Regions from separate parts of the Sinomonas soli genome, predicted to be linked through region 4. Evidence: riboswitches for the same ligand, from Rfam matches in the RefSeq annotation. Region 4 holds a riboswitch; each other region holds the start of a gene.
What was found. Region 4 has a riboswitch for S-adenosylmethionine ahead of ACYVKZ_RS01550 (aminotransferase class V-fold PLP-dependent enzyme). Riboswitches for the same ligand answer to the same signal wherever they lie in the genome.

Region 1 (4,183 bases), on a different contig from region 4:
CGAGCTGGAGGGCCTCGATGAACCGGGCGCCGGCCTCGCGGCCGCCCTTCACGCCGAAGCTGAACACGGAGCCCACGCCGAGCGGGAGGAGCTCCTTCGCGTACTCGTGCTGCGGGTGCGAGGGCAGGCCCGCGTAGTTCACGTACGTCACGCGCGGGTCGGCCTCGAGCCACTCGGCGACGCGCCGGGCGTTGGCGAGGTGCGCGTCCATGCGCTGCGGGAGCGTCTCGACGCCCTGCAGGAGCTGGAACGCGGACTGCGCGGACAGGGACGGGCCGATGTCGCGCAGCTGCTCGGAGCGCAGCTTGGTGAGGAACCCGTACTCGCCGAAGTTGCCCCACCACGAGACGTTGCCGTAGCTCGGGACCGGCTCGGTCATGGACGGGAACTTCCCGTTGCCCCAGTCGAACGTGCCGGACTCGACCACCACGCCGCCGAGCGTGGTGCCGTGGCCGCCGAGGAACTTCGTGGCCGAGTGGATCACGATGTCCGCCCCGTGCTCGATGGGCCGCAGGATATACGGCGGGGTCAGCGTCGAGTCGACCACGAGCGGCACGCCGTGCTCATGGGCGACGGCGGCGAGGCCTGCCAGGTCGGCGATGTCACCGGAGGGGTTGGCCACCACCTCGGTGTACACGGCCTTGGTGTTCTCGCGCAGGGCCGCCTCGAAGGCGGCCGGATCGGTCGAGTCCACGAACGTGGTCTCGACCCCGAAGCGGCGCAGCGTCACGTCGAGCTGGGTGATCGTGCCGCCGTAGAGCTTGGAGGAGGCGACGATGTGGTCCCCGGCCTGGGTGAGCGCGGCGAACGTGATGAACTCCGCGGCCATGCCGGACGACGTCGCGACCGCGCCGATGCCGCCCTCGAGCGAGGCGATGCGCTCCTCGAACGCCGCGACGGTCGGGTTGCCGATGCGGGAGTAGATGTTGCCGTACTTCTGCAGCGCGAACAGGTTGGCGGCGTCGTCCGAGTCCTTGAACACGAACGAGGTCGACTGGTAGATCGGCACCGCCCGGGCGCCGTGCTCGGCGTCGGGCGTCCCGCCGGCGTGCAGGGCGCGGGTGCGGAACCCGAACTGGCGCTCCGCCATCAGGCGCTCGCCTCGGCGAGGTCCGCCCCGGCGAGGTCCGCGCGGTGGCGGCCGGCGCCGTCGTACTTCGTGACGGGGAGCAGATCGGTGCGCAGCTCGGTGCCGTTCGCCCGGGCGAGGTCCGCCTCGAGCTCGCGCACGATCGGCAGGACGTCGCGGCCGAACGCCTCGAGCTCCTCCTGGAAGTGCAGGTAGCCGGTGAGGAACAGGTTCACGCCGATCTTCTTGTACTCGACGATCCGCTCGGCGATCTGCTCCGGGGTACCGATGAGCTTGGTGCGGAAGCCGTCGTTGTACTGGACGAGGTCCTCGAACGTGGAGTCCTCCCACATGCCCTTGCCGTCCTTGGTGGACTGGCCGGCCTCCTTGACGGCGGCGGCGAAGCCCTCCACGGCCGGGCGGTGGGCCTTGGCGATGATCTCGCGGAGCGTGTCCTGGGCCTCCTTCTCCGTGTCGCGGGCGATCACGAAGCCGTTGAGGCCGAACCGGGGCGCGGCCGGGGCGGTGCGGCCGTCCCTGGCGGCGGCCAGGACGCCCGCGATGTTCTCCTTGAAGCCCTCGATGTCGCGGCCGTTGGAGAAGTACCAGTCGGCGGTGCGGCCGGCGGCGGCCTGCGCGGCCGTCGAGTTGCCGCCGAAGAAGATCTCCGGGTGCGGGCGGCCCGGGACGTCCACCGGGGCCGGGTTCAGCGTGAAGTCGGAGATGTTGTAGTACTTGCCCGACTGCGAGTAGTCCTTCTGCGTCCACAGGCCGCGGAGGGCGTTGATGAACTCCTCGGTGCGGACGTAGCGCTCGTCGTGCTCGAGCCACTCGAGGCCGAAGTTCACGAACTCGTCCTTGAGCCAGCCGGAGACCACGTTCACGGCCGCGCGGCCGCCGGAGAGGTGGTCCGCGGTGATGATGAACTTCGCGAGCACGCCCGGGTGCCACATGCCCGGGTGCACCGCCGAGATGACCTTGAGCCGCTCGGTGGCCATGAGCAGTGCGAGGCTGAACGAGGTGGCCTCGTGCTGCTTGTCCGCGCCGTAGCTCGCCGCGTAGCGGGTCTGCGTCAGGGCGTACTCGAAGCCCGAGTCCTCCGCGATGCGGGCGAGCTTCCGGTTGTACTCGAACTCCCAGTTGGTCCGCTGCTCGATGGTCGAGACGACGAGGCCGCCGGAGACGTTGGGGACCCAGTAGGCGAACTTCAGCGGGGTCTCGAGGTCGATCCCAGACAAGGACATAGTGCGCTCCTTACGTGCAGGCGCGACGTGGGGCTCGGGCCGAGGCTCCATAGCACTCACCATCGCTTCTGGCAGTAGCACCTTTGGCTCCGCCGCCGTCGTCCGACGTCGGGGCCAGGGTTGCTGCGGCGTCACAGATCCAGATCTCTCGGCCGCTCGGGATGGTCCTTCCGATTGTCGCCAGAGGAGGCGTAACGATGCAAATTATTTCGTCACACTCGCGATGGCCCGCGCCTCGCCGAATACTGTTCGGTGGCGCGCCCGCCGGTCGGCCCGCCGGAGAGGGGAATGCACTGATGGGACGCACGACGGCGGGCGGTTCGGTCCCGTACGCGGAACTCGCCGAGCGCTTCGCACCGGTCTTCGCGCGGATCGAGGACGGCGCGCTCGACCGCGAGCTGGCCAGGACCCTGCCGTTCGAGCAGATCGGCTGGCTCAGGGAGGCCGGGTTCGGGCGACTGCGGGTGCCGGCCGAGTACGGCGGCTTCGGCGTGTCCGTCGAGACCCTCGTCCGCCTGCTCGTCGACCTCTCCGCGGCGGACTCCTCCGTAGGCCATCTCCTGCGCTCGCACTTCGCGTTCACCGAGACGATCGCGCTGCAGGGCGAGGCGTTCCGGGCGCGGTGGTTCGGGCGCGTCGTCGAGGGCGCCATCTTCGGCAATGCGGCGACCGAGCGGTCCGGGAACGCCCTCGGCACCGTCGCCACCCGGCTCGTCCCGGCGCCCGGCGGCTGGCTCCTCACCGGCGAGAAGTACTACACGACCGGCACGACCTTCGCCGACTTCGTGGCCGTCATGGCCTCCCCCGAGGGGTCTGCTTCGCGGGTGTACGCGGTCGCGCCGACCGGGCACCCGGGCGTGGAGATCCGCGACGACTGGGACGGGTTCGGCCAGCAGATGACGGGCACCGGAACGGCCGTGTTCCGCGACGTTCCCGTCCCGGCCGAGGACGTGGTGCCGCGCACCGAGTCGACGACCCATGAGCCGGCGTTCCTCCAGCTCATGCTCCTGTCGGTGCTCGCCGGGATCGGCAAGGCCGTGGTGCGCGACGCGTCGGCCCTCGTGGCGAAGCGGACCCGGACGTTCTCGACTGGGTCCGGGCAGCTGTTCCGCGAGGATCCGCTCATCCTGAACCTCGTGGGGCAGCTTGCCGCGAAGTCGTTCGCCGCGGAGTCCTCGGTGCTAACCGCGGCCCGCGAGCTCGACGCCGCCCTCGCCCTCGGCCCCGATGCCCCTGCCGAGGACCGCTACGCGCGGGGAGCTGTCGCCGTCGACCTCGCCCAGGTGGCCGTGCCGCCGCTCGTGATCGACGCCGCGCAGCAGCTCTTCGACACCGCGGGCGCCTCGGCGGTGTCCCGGGGCAAGGCGCTCGATCGGCACTGGCGCAATGCCCGCACCGTCGCGACGCACAACCCGGTGGCCTTCAAGGCCCGCGGGCTCGGGGACTGGTTCGTCAACGGGACCTCGCCCGTGGCCCTGCACAGCATCGGCGAGGCGCGCGTCGGCTGACCCCTCTCACCCCCCCACCTCCTGAGGGGTCTCTGGCGGGGGCTTGTGGGGTCTCTGGCGGGGCTTGTGGAGTCTCTCCGCCGTGCCTGCCAGAGACCCCTCAACGGTGTGCCATGGACCCCTCAACGGTGCTACGCCCGGGCGAGGAGCTCCTCGCCCACCCGCCCGCGCTGGTAGAAGACCTCGCGCCCGGCGCGCACCGGCTCGGTCAGTCCGGACTCGGCGAGCACCTTGAGGTGAGCGTTGACCGTCCCGGCGGCGAGGTCGAGCGCGCAGGCGAGCTGCGTCGTCGTCATCGGCACGTCCAGCTGCGCGAGGATCTGTGCGCGCGTGCGCCCGAGCAGCCGCGAGACGGGGGATTC
Region 2 (4,183 bases), on a different contig from region 4:
CGGGCGGAGAGGGGCGTGGTGATGACGATCTCGAAGTGCCGCACGCCGCTCAGCCGCCGTGGGTGAGCGCCCGCTCGAGGTCCCCGATCAGGTCTCCGACGTCCTCGAGCCCCACCGAGAGCCGCAGCACGCCGTCGCCGAGCCCGATCGCCGCGCGCCCCTCAGGGCCCATGGCCCGGTGGGTCGTCGTAGCGGGGTGGGTGATGAGGGACTTCGAGTCGCCGAGGTTGTTGGAGATGTCGATGACCTGCAGCCCGTTGAGGAGGCGGAAGGCCGCCTCCTTGCCCCGGCCCTCGGGGGCATCCAGCTCGAAGGTGATGACGGTTCCGCCGGCGCTCATCTGCTTCTTCGCGAGCTCGTACTGCGGGTGCGAGGCGAGATGCGGGTACTTGACCCAGCGGACCTCGGGCCGCGCCTCGAGCCATTCGGCGATCGCGAGGGCACTCGCCGAGGAGTGCCGCACGCGCAGCCCCATCGTCTCCAGGCCCTTGGAGAGCACCCAGGCGTTGAAGGCCGAGAGCGCGGGGCCCGTGTGGCGCATGAGGTTCTTCACCGGCCCGTCGATGAACTCCTTCGTGCCGAGCACGGCGCCGCCGAGCACGCGGCCCTGACCGTCGATGTGCTTGGTGCCGGAGTACACGATGACGTCGGCGCCGAAGTCGAGGCTGCGCTGGAGCAGGGGGGTGGCGAAGACGTTGTCGACGACGACCTTCGCGCCCGCGGCATGCGCGAGGTCCGCGACGGCCTGGATGTCCACGAGCTCCTGCATCGGATTCGACGGGGACTCGAAGAACACGGCGGTGGCGGGCCGCGAGAGCGCCTCGCGCCACTGGTCCAGATCGGGGCCGTCCACGAACACCGTCTCGACGCCCCAGCGGGGGAGGATCTCATTGAGGATCACGAAGCACGAGCCGAACAGGCTGCGCGCCGCGACGACCCGGTCCCCGGCTCCCAGCAGGGCCGCCAGCGCGGTGAACACCGCGGACATCCCGGACGCGGTCGCGAAGCACGCCTCGGTGCCCTCGAGCAGCCGGAGCCGCTCCTGGAAGGTCGCGACCGAGGGGTTGCCGTAGCGCGAGTAGACGAACCGCTCCTCCTCGCCGGTGAAGGCCCGCTCGGCGGCCTCGGCGGAGGGGTAGACGAACCCGGAGGTGAGGAAGAGCGCCTCGGAGGTCTCCTGGAACTCGGTGCGCAGGAGTCCGCCCCGCACCGCCTGCGTGTCCTCGCTCCAGCCGGCGGCGTTGATGTCAAAGCTCACGGAAGTCTTCAGTCCTGTCCAAGGTTGGTCGGCAGCCCGCGGTTCTTCCAGCCGTTCACGGTCCGCTCGCCGTCGGGCCCGGGCACGCCCTCGAAGCCCTCGAGGACGCTGTAGGCGGTGAACCCGAGGTTGGTGGCGACGGCGGCCGCGGCCGCGGAGCGGTGGCCCGAGCGGCACAGGAACAGCAGCGGGGTGGTCCTGTCGTCGGGGCCCTGGAGTTCGAGCTCCATGACGAAGTCCGGGTTGGGGATCCCGCCCTCGAACACCCAGGGGATGAAGAGCGGATCGTTCTCGGTGCCCTTGGTGTCGGGGATGCCCACGTGGGCCCACTCCTCCTCGGTGCGCACGTCCACGAGCACGGCCTCGCCGCTCGCGAGCTTGGCCCAGGCCTCCTCGGGGGTGAGGTCGCCGGCGTAGCTCACGCGTGGCCCTCGCCCTCGTACTCAAGGGAGTCGACGGCGGAGGCCACCGCGGCGTCTGCGCGGGCCACCGTGTGGGGCAGGACCACGGCCTGGGCCACGATGACGTCCGTGCCGTTGAAGGTCGCGGCGGGGCTGCCGTGGAGCACGTACCCGTCGGCGAGGGCCTGGGAGATCTTGGCGCAGAACTCGCGGGTGTCCGGGCCGGTCAGGAGCCGGTAGGCCAGCTTCTCCTCGGCGGGCCCGCCGGGGGCCGCCGGGTCGTTGAGCGGAGTGGTCGCGGCTGCCGCCGCGGTCTGCTCGGTCGCAGTATCGGGCATGACGGGGCTCCTTCGGGCTTGCGTATCGAGAACGAATGCCGAGTAGTCACCTGAGGCACCCCGCCGCCTGGAGGGTTGCCGGCCAGCTAAGTCAGGGCTTGGCACTGGCGCTCATTACTCTTCGATCGAACGTAGCACGGGGCACCGTGGCCGACCATGGGACTGCGGTAACGATTGGCAATATGCCGATTCGGGCGGCCCCGCGCGGTCCGGAGCGCCCACCGTGGAGGGTCAGAAGATGGACCAGCCGGTGCGGTCGGCGAGCTCCGCGAGGGCGGCGGTGCCCGCGAGGGAGTTGCCGTGGGCATCGAGGCGCGGGCTCCACACGCAGATGGAGCAGACGCCGGGCACCACGGTGAGGATGCCGCCGCCCACCCCGCTCTTGCTGGGCAGCCCGACGCGGTAGGCGAACTCCCCGGCGGCGTCGTACATCCCGCACGTGAGCATGACGGCGCCGATCCGCTTGGCGGCCGAGGCGGAGACGACCCTCCCCGAGGGGCCGACGCCGTCGTTGGCCAGGAAGAGGCCCGCGCGGGCCACATCGGCGCAGGACATCTCGATCGAGCACTGGCGGACGTAGTGGCGGACCACATCGCTGGGGCGATTGCGGAGGTTGCCGAGGTCGGCGAGGAAGTGGGCCAGGGCGAAGTTCCGCTCGCTCCTGGCCAACTCGGATTCGAAGGCCTCCGCATGCACCGCGCCCCCTCCGGCCGGGCCGGAGAGCAGCCCGAGCACCTGGTCGCTGGCATCCGGGAAGGCGTCGAGGAGGTGGTCGGTGACCACGAGCGCGCCCGCATTGATGAAGGGATTGCGGGGGATGCCCCCCTCGGCCTCGAGCTGGACGAGCGAGTTGAAGGCGGTCCCCGAGGGCTCGCGGAGGACCCGGGACCACAGGCCCGGGCCGTCCTCGTGCCCGAGGGCCAGGGCCAGCGAGAACACCTTCGAGATGCTCTGGATCAGGAACGGCTCCCCGGCATCCCCGGCCGTGAGGACCTCTCCCGAGACCATGGCCACGGCGATGCCGAAGTGCCTGAAGTCGGCTGCGGCCAGATGCGGGATGTGGCCGGGGACAGAGCCCTGGACGCGGGTGGGACGGAACTCGTGGACGAGGTCCTGGAGGAGGCCGCCGAGCGCGTCGGGGTCGACTCCGGCGCTGCGCCGGGCCTGGAGGAGGGCCGGGCCGCCGCTCATCGCCCGCTCCCGGCGCCGTCGAGCTCGCCGCGGTGCCACAGGCCCAGGTGGAGCTGGGCGATCGTGGCGTGGGCGGGGTTGCCGAGGTCCAGGCCGGTGAGGCGCTCGGCCTTGCCGACCCGGTAGTAGACGGTGTTCCTGTGGACCTGCATGGCCTGGGCGCAGGCGGAGACGTCCATCGAGGCCCTGAAGTAGCTCTCGAGCGTCTCCGCGAGCTCCGCGTCGGTCAGCAGGAGGTCCGTGAGCGCGCGGTGCCTGAATCCGGAGGAGGCGAAGCGGGCGATGGCCTCGTGGAGGAGGACCTCGGTCTCGACGTCCTCGATCGACGCGACCTGCAGGCCGCCGTCGCGCACGAGGCAGTCCAGGACGGCCGCCGCCTCCGCCCGGGAGCCGTGCAGCGTGGCCACGCCGGGGACGATCCGGCCGATGGCCACGAAGGCCACGGCCCCCAGATGGCGGCGCGCGTCCGCTACGATCAGGCCCGCGAGCGAGCGCAGCGCGGCGGTGGCCGTGCGCGGGGCCAGGCTGGGCACCACCACGGCCGTGTGGCCCTCGTGCTGCCCCACGATCGAGGACGCCTTGAACGCGGCGGCGTGCAGCGCGACGAGGTCGGCGAGCTGCCCGTGGACGAGTTCGGCGTCCTCGGCGAGGGCGTCGGGGCGGGACAGGCCGACCAGGAGCAGGCACGAGGGCGTGTCGACCGCCACGCCGAGGGTCCTGGCGGCCGCGGCTGCCTCTGCCGGGCCAGACAGCAGACGGCCGATCCGGTCCTCGTGCATGGTGACCGACTGCTGGTTCCGGTAGCGGATCAGTTCCGATGCCGCGCGCCGGGCCGCGCCCGTCAGCGCGTAGACCACGTCGTCGCCGAAGCCCGAGCCGGTCTCCTGGAGCCAGATGTAGCCCATGATCCGCTCGCCGGCGAAGATGGCGATCGCGGCCCGCTCGCGCAGCTGCTGGTCGGGGCTGGCCGGCACGCGGACGACGCCGCGGCTGCG
Region 3 (4,183 bases), on a different contig from region 4:
CTGGGCTCGGCCTTCGCCGCGTGGGGATCCTTCGCCCGCTCCAAGGTGCGGGCGGCGCGGGTGTCTGCGATGGCGGTCGCGGGGGTCGCCCTGAGCGCGCTGCACGTGCTCATGCTCTTCGTGCGCTGACCGTCTGCAGTCCGGGCCCGCTCGGTCAGTCGTCGCTGCGCGCCTCGCGCCGGCGGGCGCTGAGCAGCTCGGCCTCCGGGCGCCCGGCGACGAAGCGTTCGACGGCGTCGAGCACCTCCACCGCGTGCGCCCGGTCCGCGCTCACGAGGGCGGCGCCGATCAGCGCCCGCCGATGCAGGTCCAGGTCCCCGACCTCGGCCGCGGAGAGATCGAACCGGCGGCGCAGCTCCGCGACGATCGGCCGCACCAGGGAGCGCTTCTCCTTGAGCGAGTGCACGTCGCCGAGGAGCAGGTCGAATTCGATCCAGGCGATCCACATGCGCCCATTGTCCAGCGGGGAACACCCGCGCTGTAGGGACATGACCCCTCAACGCTGGGACATGACCCCTCAACCCTAGGGGGCCGGGGGTGGGGACGCCGGGGATGGGTACCGCGGGGAGGGCCTCAGAGGACGCCTAGGCGGGCGAGGCGCCTCCGGGCGGCGGCCTCGCTCGGCGCCATCGGGCCGAGGGCACGGCCGACGACGCCGAGCGTCGCCTTCGCGGCGCCGGCCAGCGGCAGCGGCACGGGCCCGAGCCGGGGGCGCGAGAGCCCCAGCAGCTCCAGATGCCGCGGCGGAAGCGTGTCGAGGACCGCGCCGAAGAGCAGCGCGTAGCCGGGCTTCAGGAGCGGATCGAGCGGCGGCCGCCGGATGAAGGCGACCACGTCGTCGACGCGGGGTCCGCCGGAGAGCTGCCCCGCGGCGTCGTACGCCCTGATGCGGTCGGCGAGGGCCGCCTCGGTGCGGGGCGGGTCCGCGATGCCCATGAGCTCGCCGGCCGTGGCCCACTCCGCCACGTACCGGTCGGCGCCGCCGGGAACGGGCCCGTGGAAGGCCTCGTAGCTGCGCAGGAACGCGTCGGTGAAGGCGATGTGGACCCACTCGGCCAGGGCCGGATCGTTGGCGGAGTACTGCTCATAGTCGCCGCGCGGGGACACGTAGGTGCCGGTCACCGGCTCGTGAATCCGGCGCACCCACGCGCAGGCGGCCTTCGCGGCCGCGGTGTCGCCGTACGTCACGGAGAAGATCCAGCGGATGGTCCCGGCGAGGCGGCCGAGGGGGTCCGCGCGGTAGTTGGAATGGTCCACGACGCCGGCCAGGACGCCGGGATGGAGGGCTTGGGTGAGCAGGGCCCGGATGCCCGCGGCGATCGTGGACATCGAGCCATGCACCGCCCAGACGGTGGAGTCAGGCGGGAAGAAGCCCGCGTCGTCGCCGTCCTCGAGCGCGGTCTCCCACGCCGGGACGGTCTCCGACTCGCCGGCGAAGGTCAGACGGAGGCGCTGCCGCAGCGGCCCGAGCACATCGAGGGACACCCCTCCAGAGTACGTCGCGGTACGGGTGTGCCGGGGCCCCCTCCGTAGAGGCGGAGCCGGGGCCCCGGCAGCCCGTGGCTGTACGCCGTCGGCCTACTTCGCCCAGTACACGTGGTTGGTCAGGGGGAGGAAGCCGTCCTGGTCCGAGATGCTGGCCACCTCGCCGATCAGGATGACGTGGTCCCCTGCGTCCACCCGCTGCCAGAGACGACACTCAACGCGCGGGACATCGTGGGCCACGATCGGGGAACCCAGCACGCCGGGCTCCCAGGCGAGGCCCGCGAACTTGTCCGTCCCCTTCGCCGCGAACCGCTGCACGAGGTCCCGGCGGGACTCGGACAGGATGTGCACGGCGTAGTTTTCGGTGCTGATCCAGGTCGCGAACGAGCTCGACTTCTTGTCCACCGCCCACGAGACGAGCGGCGGATCCAGGCTGATCGACGTGAACGAGTTGCTCACGAGGCCGGCGAGGGTGCCGCCGTCCGAGGTGGTGATGACGGCGATCCCCGTGGCCCAGCACCCCATGGCGCGGCGCAGGTCGGCACCGGTCACAAGGTCGAGCGGGGTCGCAGTCATGGGTTCCTCCAGCGAAACGGCCGGACGCCCGCGGTCCCGGGCGCCGTACTTGCCGCGGATGTCCACCGCGGCCGGATCCTCATCTGGGGCACCCCACTACGGGAGAGGGTTGCCGCCCGGCCAGCCAGAGCTACGCGCCGGGACTCTTGATCCTGTCTTCCACCCTACGGAAGGCGCCTCGGGGGCGTCCACCATCCGCCGCCGGAGGGGGACACAGAACGAAACATTGATGTTTGTTACGCGGTGGCCGCGCCCTCTTTTGCCCCACTTGCGCCGGGCGCGCAACAGTGAGGTGACCATCCCGAGCGGCTGAGAGACCTGGCTCCCTGACGCCGCAGCAACCATGGCCCCGCCCGCGGGACACCGGTGCTACCGCCAGGACCGATGGAGCGAGAACCATGACTTCTGTCCTCGAGACCCACACGCCTGCCTCCGCCGCGGAGGCCGCCCCGCAGACGGATCCCGGACGCATCGCGTTCTGGGAGGACGCCGCGCGGCGCCTCACATGGGAACGGGGATGGGACACCGCCCACACCTGGGTGCCCGCGGACGCCGAGGCGGACGAGCCGCCCGTGATCCGCTGGTTCGAGGGCGGGACCCTGAACGCCGCCGTGAACTGCGCCGACCGGCATGTGGCCGCCGGGCGCGGTGACAAGGTCGCCCTGCACTTCGAGGGCGAGCCCGGCGACCGCGTCACCGTCACCTACGCGGACCTGGCGCGCCGGGTCGCCCAGGCCGCGAACGCGCTGCTCGCGCTCGGCGTCGGCAAAGGCGACCGCGTGGTCATCTACCTGCCCGTGCTCGTCGAGACCGTGGTGATCACGCTCGCGTGCGCCCGGATCGGCGCGGTGCACTCGCTCGTGTTCGGCGGCTTCTCCGCCGAAGCCCTGCGCTTCCGGGTCGAGGACACCGGCGCGAAGCTGCTCGTCACCACCGATGGCCAGCACCGCCGCGGCACCGCCGTGCCGGTCAAGGACAATGCCGACGCCGCGGTGCGCGGCGGAGCGGCCGGCGGGGACAACGCCGTCGAACATGTCCTGGTGATCCGCCGGACGGGCTCCGAGATCGCGTGGACGCCGGGTCGCGACGTGTGGTGGCACGAGCTCGTCGACGCGCAGCCGGACACGCACGAGGCGGAGGCGTTCGACGCCGAGACGCCGCTGTTCATCATGTACACCTCCGGGACCACGGGGAAGCCCAAGGGCCTGGTCCACACGACCGGCGGCTACCTCACGCAGGCGTCATGGAGCCACGAGTACCTCTTCGCGAACCCGGACCCGACGCTGCGGGACGCGGACGTGCACTGGTGCACCGCGGACCTCGCCTGGGTCACGGCGCACACCTACGAGATCTACGGCCCGCTCTCCAACGGCGTCACGCAGGTGATCTTCGAGGGCACACCCAACACGCCGCACCCGGGCCGCCACTTCGAGATCATCCAGCGCTACGGCGTCACAAGCTACTACACCGCGCCCACCCTGGTGCGTTCCCTCATGGGCTGGTTCCCGGACGGGGTGCCCGCGGAGTACGACTTCTCCTCGGTCCGGGTCTGCGGCACCGTGGGCGAGGCGGTCAACCCGGAGGCGTGGCGGTGGCTGCGCTCGACGGTCGGCCGCGGCGAGGCGCCGATGGTGGACACGTGGTGGCAGTCCGAAACCGGCTCGACGGTGCTGTCGCCGCGGCAGACGGCGACGACGTTCAAGCCCGGGTGTGCCACTACGGCGCTGCCCGGCCTCGCCACGGCCATCGTGGACGACGCCGGCACCCCGGTCCCGCCGGGCGTGCAGGGGAACATCGTGGTCACCGCGACCGGTCCCGCCATGGCGCGGACGGTCTGGGGCAATCCCCAGCGGTACCTGGACTCCTACTGGCGCAAGTACGCCGCTCAGGGCTGGTTCTTGGCCGGCGACGGCGCGAAGTACGACGCCGACGGCGACACCTGGATCCTCGGCCGCACCGACGACGTCCTCAACGTCTCGGGGCACCGGCTCTCCACGATCGAGATCGAGTCGGCGCTCGTCTCGCATCCGGCCGTGGTCGAGGCGGGCGTCTGCCCCGTGGCGGATGCGGTGACGGGGCATGCGGTGGCGGCATTCGTCGTCGTCAATCCGGACGCGGCGGC
Region 4 (4,183 bases):
AGTCGGGCTTGTGGACGTCGCCGGCATGCATGATCCGGGAGAGCCGGTGGACCCAGGGGATGCGCGTGTCGAGCTGGTTCCATACGAGCCCGGCCCGGCCGCCCGGACGGAGCAGCCGGGCCGCCTCGCGGGTCGCGGCAGCCGTATCGAACCAGTGCCAGGCCTGCGCAGCGACCACCACGTCTGTCGAGGCGGGCGGCAGTCCCGTCCTCTCGGCGGGCGCGGCGACGCACGTGACGGAGGGCAGCCTGGCGGCGAGCTGGGCCAGCATGTCCGCGGACGGGTCCACGGCCGTCACGGCGAGGCCCCGGGCGACGAGCAGCTCGGTGAACTTGCCGGTCCCGGCGCCGAGGTCCACCGCGGTGCGCGCCCCGTCCGGCACGATCCAGTCGGCCGCCTGCACCGGATAGCCCGGGCGGACCCGCTCGTAGTGCTCGCCGCCTGCGGCGAAGGCCCCGGCGAGCTCACGCCGCCGGGCATCGTCGAACTTCGGCCCGCCCCGTCCCATAGTCCCTCCCGAGCCCTAGTCCTCCCAGAGGATTCCGGCTCACCACTCTACGGTGCGCGGACGACGCCGTTCAGTCGCCGGGGGTGCACGGCGCGGCCCCCGCGGTGCCCGGCGTGTTCGGCGCCCAGTCGGGGAACGGGCGGGTGTCCCGGGCCGGCACCCAGCGCCCGGCGTCGATCGCGTAGTCGATGCCCAGCCCCACCTCCACGAGCTGCCGGACCGCCGCGACGAGCCGCTCGACGTCCTCGAGCCTCGACCCGACGCCGAAGCTGGCCCGCAGCGACCCCGCGGGCAGGCCCAGCCGGGTCAGGGCAGGGTGGGCGCAGAACCTCCCGTCGCGCACGCCGATGCCGTGCTCGGCAGAGAGGTAGGCGGCCGCGAGGCCCGCGTCGTAGCCGGCGACCGAGAAGTTCACCACGCCGATCGCCGACGGTGCGTCGGCGAAGAGCCGGTGGACGCCGACGCCGTCGACCGTCTCCAGCCCCTCCACGAGCGCGGCGCGCAGCTGCTCCTCGTGCCGCGCCCACGCAGCGGGGTCAAGGGAGCCGAGTGCCTGGGCGGCGCGGGCGAGCGTCGCGGCGCCGAGGACGTTGGGGGAACCGGCCTCGTGGCGGGCGGGGCCGGCCGCCCAGGCCACGGATTCGAGCCGCACCTCGCTGACCGCGCCCCCGCCGGCGAGGTGCGGGCGGCCGGCGTCGAGCCAGTCGGGGCGGCCCACGAGCACGCCGCTGCCGAAGGGGGCGTAGAGCTTGTGGCCCGAGAATGCGAGGTAGTCGATGTCCGTCCCGGAGGCGGGGCCGCCGGCCATGCGGATCCGGCGGTGCGGGGCGAGCTGCGCGGCGTCGACGAGGATCCTCGCGCCGTGGCGGTGGGCGAGGGAGGCGAGCTCGGCGAGGGGCAGGACCTCGCCGGTGACGTTGGAGGCGCCCGTGACGGCGAGCAGGCCCACCCCGCCCCGGGCGAGCTCGGCACCGAGGCGCCCGAGCGTCTCGGCGACCGTGTCCGCGGCGACGACGCTGCGGTGCGGGCGCCCCTGCCAGGGCAGGAGGTTCGCGTGGTGCTCGATGTCGAGGTAGAGGACGTCGAGGCCGGGCGGGACGCAGCCGGCGAGGAGGTTGAGGGAGTCGGTGGTGTTGCGCGTGAACACGACCGCGTCGTCGGGCCTCGCCCCGACGAAGCCGCGCACGATCCCGCGGGCGTTCTCGTAGACGCTCGTGCTGATCTGCGACGCGTAGCCGGCGCCGCGGTGCACGCTGGCGTAGAAGGGCAGCACTTCGGTGAGGTAGTCGGCGACCTCGGCCAGGGCAGGGGCCGACGCCGCGTAGTCGAGGTTCGCGTACCGGACGCTCCCGCCGCCCACGAGGGGCGCGGCGAGATCGGCGCCGACGACGGCGGCGAGCGGCTCGAGCGCGTCCGGGTACCGGGCGCTCAGCCCGGAAGCGGCGGCGGTGGGGGACAGGACAGTGCTCATCGGCGTTCCTCACGAACGAGGGACCCTCGGGTCCGCGCTTGCCGTGTCCGCTCCGGACCGGCCCGGTCGTCACCCGGGGCACCCCGCCGCGTCAGGGAGGGTTGCCGGCCAGCAAACCGGGGTTTCGCGCTGGCACTCGTGACCTTGGGAAAGACCCTAGGGCACCGCCGCCGGGGCGCGCACGCCGACCGGGCCGGGGCAGGCCAGTGTGACGAACGGTGACCGGCGCGCGCCGGGGGCGTCGGCCCGCGTCATCTCTGCAGCAGGTCGTCGCGGCCCGGGCTGAGCTTCTCGAGCACCTCGGAGTGCAGGATGCCGTTCGTCGCGAGCGCGTTGCCGCCCCACGGGCCGTCCTGCCCGTCGAGCGAGGTGAAGCGCCCGCCGGCCTCGGTGACGATCGGCACGAGCGCTGCCATGTCGTAGAGCGCGAGCTCGGGCTCGGTGGCGATGTCGACGGCGCCCTCGGCGACGAGGCAGTAGGACCAGAAGTCCCCGTAGGCCCGGGTGCGCCAGACCTCGTCGGTCAGGCCGATGAAGTCCTCGAGGCTGCCGCGCTCCCTCCAGCCGGAGAGCGAGGAGTAGGACAGGGAGGCGTCCTGCAGCTTCGACACGTCGGAGACCTTCAGCCGCGTCGCCGAGGCGAGGGACCGCCCGGTGTAGGCGCCGGTGCCCCTGGCCGCCCACCACCGCCGCCCGAGGGCCGGGGCGCTGACCACGCCGACCACGATCTCGTCGCCGTCGGCCAGGGCAATCAGGGTGGCCCACACGGGTACGCCCCGGACGAAGTTCTTGGTGCCGTCGATCGGGTCGATGATCCAGCGCCGCGACCCGTGCCCCGTGGTGCCGAACTCCTCGCCCACCACCGCGTCGCGCGGCCGCGAGCGGGAGAGCTGGCCGCGGATCGACTCCTCGGCGGCGCGGTCGGCATCGGTGACCGGGGTGAGGTCCGGCTTCGTCTCCACCTTCAGGTCGAGGGCCTTGAACCGCTCCATCGTCTGGGCGTCGACCGAGTCCGCCAGGACATGGGCGAGGCGGAGGTCGTCGTTGTAGGAGGTCTCGGTCGCTGAGGTCATGGACCCCACGCTATCCCGTGGGGCGCGCCACAGCCGCGAGGCGCAGCGTAGGCGGGGCAGCGCCTAGACCCCGAGCTCCTTCTCCTCCGCCGCCTCCTCGCGCGGTCCTGCCCCGAGGAGGCGGCGCAGCGACGCGAGGCGGGCCGGGCCGGCGTCGCCCGCGTGGCCGCGCGCCACCCACGCGTCGAGGCCGCAGTGCACCGCCGCCGCGTCATGCCGGCAGCCGCGCTCGCACGCCTCGATCCCCGGCTCGAGGTCGCCGAAGGCGTGCAGGATCCGGTCCGGGTCCACGTGCGCGAGCCCGAAGGAGCGGATGCCGGGCGTGTCGATGATCCAGCTGCCGGGCGGGGCGTCCGCGAGGCGCAGCGCGAGCGCCGAGGAGGAGGTGTGCCGGCCGCGCCCGGTCACCGCGTTGACGCCGCCCGTGGCGCGGTCTGCGCCGGTGAGCGCGTTGACCATGGTCGACTTGCCCACGCCCGAGTGGCCCAGGAGCACGGTGACATGGCCCTCGAGCTGCGCGCGGAGCCGGTCGACGGCCTCCTTGTCGAGCGTGGCCGAGCGGCCCTCCTCGGGCTGCATGCCCGCTGCGGTCTCCTCGGCGGTGCGGCTCACCACGACGGTGAGGGGCAGGAGCCGGTAGTTGGCCAGGAGCGCGGCGGGATCCTTCAGGTCCGCCTTCGTCACGAGCAGGAGCGGCTCGATCCCCGCGTCATAGGCCGCGACGAGGGCGCGGTCGATGAATCCGGTGCGGGGCTCCGGATTGGCGGCGGCGACCACGATCACGAGCTGGTCCGCGTTCGCCACGACGACGCGCTCGATGGGGTCGGTGTCATCGGCGCTGCGCCGCAGGACGGTCGAGCGCTCCTCGATCCGGACGAGCCGTGCGAGCGTATCGGGGCGGCCGCTCACGTCGCCGACGAGGCCGACGAAGTCGCCGGGCACCACCGGCGTGCGGCGCAGCTCCCGGGCACGCGCGGCGATCACCACCCGCTCCTGGGGCGTGTCCTCGTCGAGGACCGCCGTGTAGCGCCCACGGTCGACCGTGACGATGCGGCCCACGACCGCGTCGTCGTGGCTCGGCCGGTCCTTGGTGCGCGGCCGGCTCCCGCGCTTGTTCGGGCGGACGCGGAC

Region 1: linked by a shared signal. The riboswitch ahead of sfnG (dimethylsulfone monooxygenase SfnG) and the one ahead of ACYVKZ_RS01550 (aminotransferase class V-fold PLP-dependent enzyme) in region 4 are both predicted to bind S-adenosylmethionine.
Region 2: linked by a shared signal. The riboswitch ahead of ACYVKZ_RS09620 (DUF1737 domain-containing protein) and the one ahead of ACYVKZ_RS01550 (aminotransferase class V-fold PLP-dependent enzyme) in region 4 are both predicted to bind S-adenosylmethionine.
Region 3: linked by a shared signal. The riboswitch ahead of ACYVKZ_RS07430 (flavin reductase family protein) and the one ahead of ACYVKZ_RS01550 (aminotransferase class V-fold PLP-dependent enzyme) in region 4 are both predicted to bind S-adenosylmethionine.

What each region holds. Positions count from the first base shown of each region.
Region 1 covers NZ_BAAGSN010000006.1:390,527-394,709, reverse strand. Annotated here, with positions in the region: gene ACYVKZ_RS07465 (O-acetylhomoserine aminocarboxypropyltransferase/cysteine synthase family protein) at 1-1,090, opposite strand, end outside; gene sfnG (dimethylsulfone monooxygenase SfnG) at 1,090-2,313, opposite strand; SAM riboswitch class I at 2,370-2,481, opposite strand; gene ACYVKZ_RS07455 (acyl-CoA dehydrogenase family protein) at 2,610-3,821, shown strand; gene ACYVKZ_RS07450 (ArsR/SmtB family transcription factor) at 3,953-4,183, opposite strand, start outside.
Region 2 covers NZ_BAAGSN010000009.1:53,036-57,218, forward strand. Annotated here, with positions in the region: gene ACYVKZ_RS09605 (SRPBCC family protein) at 1-44, opposite strand, end outside; gene ACYVKZ_RS09610 (O-succinylhomoserine sulfhydrylase) at 50-1,258, opposite strand; gene ACYVKZ_RS09615 (rhodanese-like domain-containing protein) at 1,267-1,680, opposite strand; gene ACYVKZ_RS09620 (DUF1737 domain-containing protein) at 1,677-1,997, opposite strand; SAM riboswitch class IV at 2,007-2,116, opposite strand; gene ACYVKZ_RS09625 (glutaminase) at 2,229-3,188, opposite strand; gene ACYVKZ_RS09630 (PucR family transcriptional regulator) at 3,185-4,183, opposite strand, start outside.
Region 3 covers NZ_BAAGSN010000006.1:383,793-387,975, forward strand. Annotated here, with positions in the region: gene ACYVKZ_RS07415 (hypothetical protein) at 1-129, shown strand, start outside; gene ACYVKZ_RS07420 (DUF503 domain-containing protein) at 155-448, opposite strand; gene ACYVKZ_RS07425 (oxygenase MpaB family protein) at 574-1,485, opposite strand; gene ACYVKZ_RS07430 (flavin reductase family protein) at 1,579-2,061, opposite strand; SAM riboswitch class IV at 2,102-2,213, opposite strand; SAM riboswitch class I at 2,355-2,452, shown strand; gene acs (acetate--CoA ligase) at 2,460-4,183, shown strand, end outside.
Region 4 covers NZ_BAAGSN010000003.1:79,699-83,881, forward strand. Annotated here, with positions in the region: gene ACYVKZ_RS01545 (class I SAM-dependent methyltransferase) at 1-508, opposite strand, end outside; gene ACYVKZ_RS01550 (aminotransferase class V-fold PLP-dependent enzyme) at 579-1,979, opposite strand; SAM riboswitch class IV at 2,009-2,123, opposite strand; gene hisN (histidinol-phosphatase) at 2,231-3,052, opposite strand; gene rsgA (ribosome small subunit-dependent GTPase A) at 3,116-4,183, opposite strand, start outside.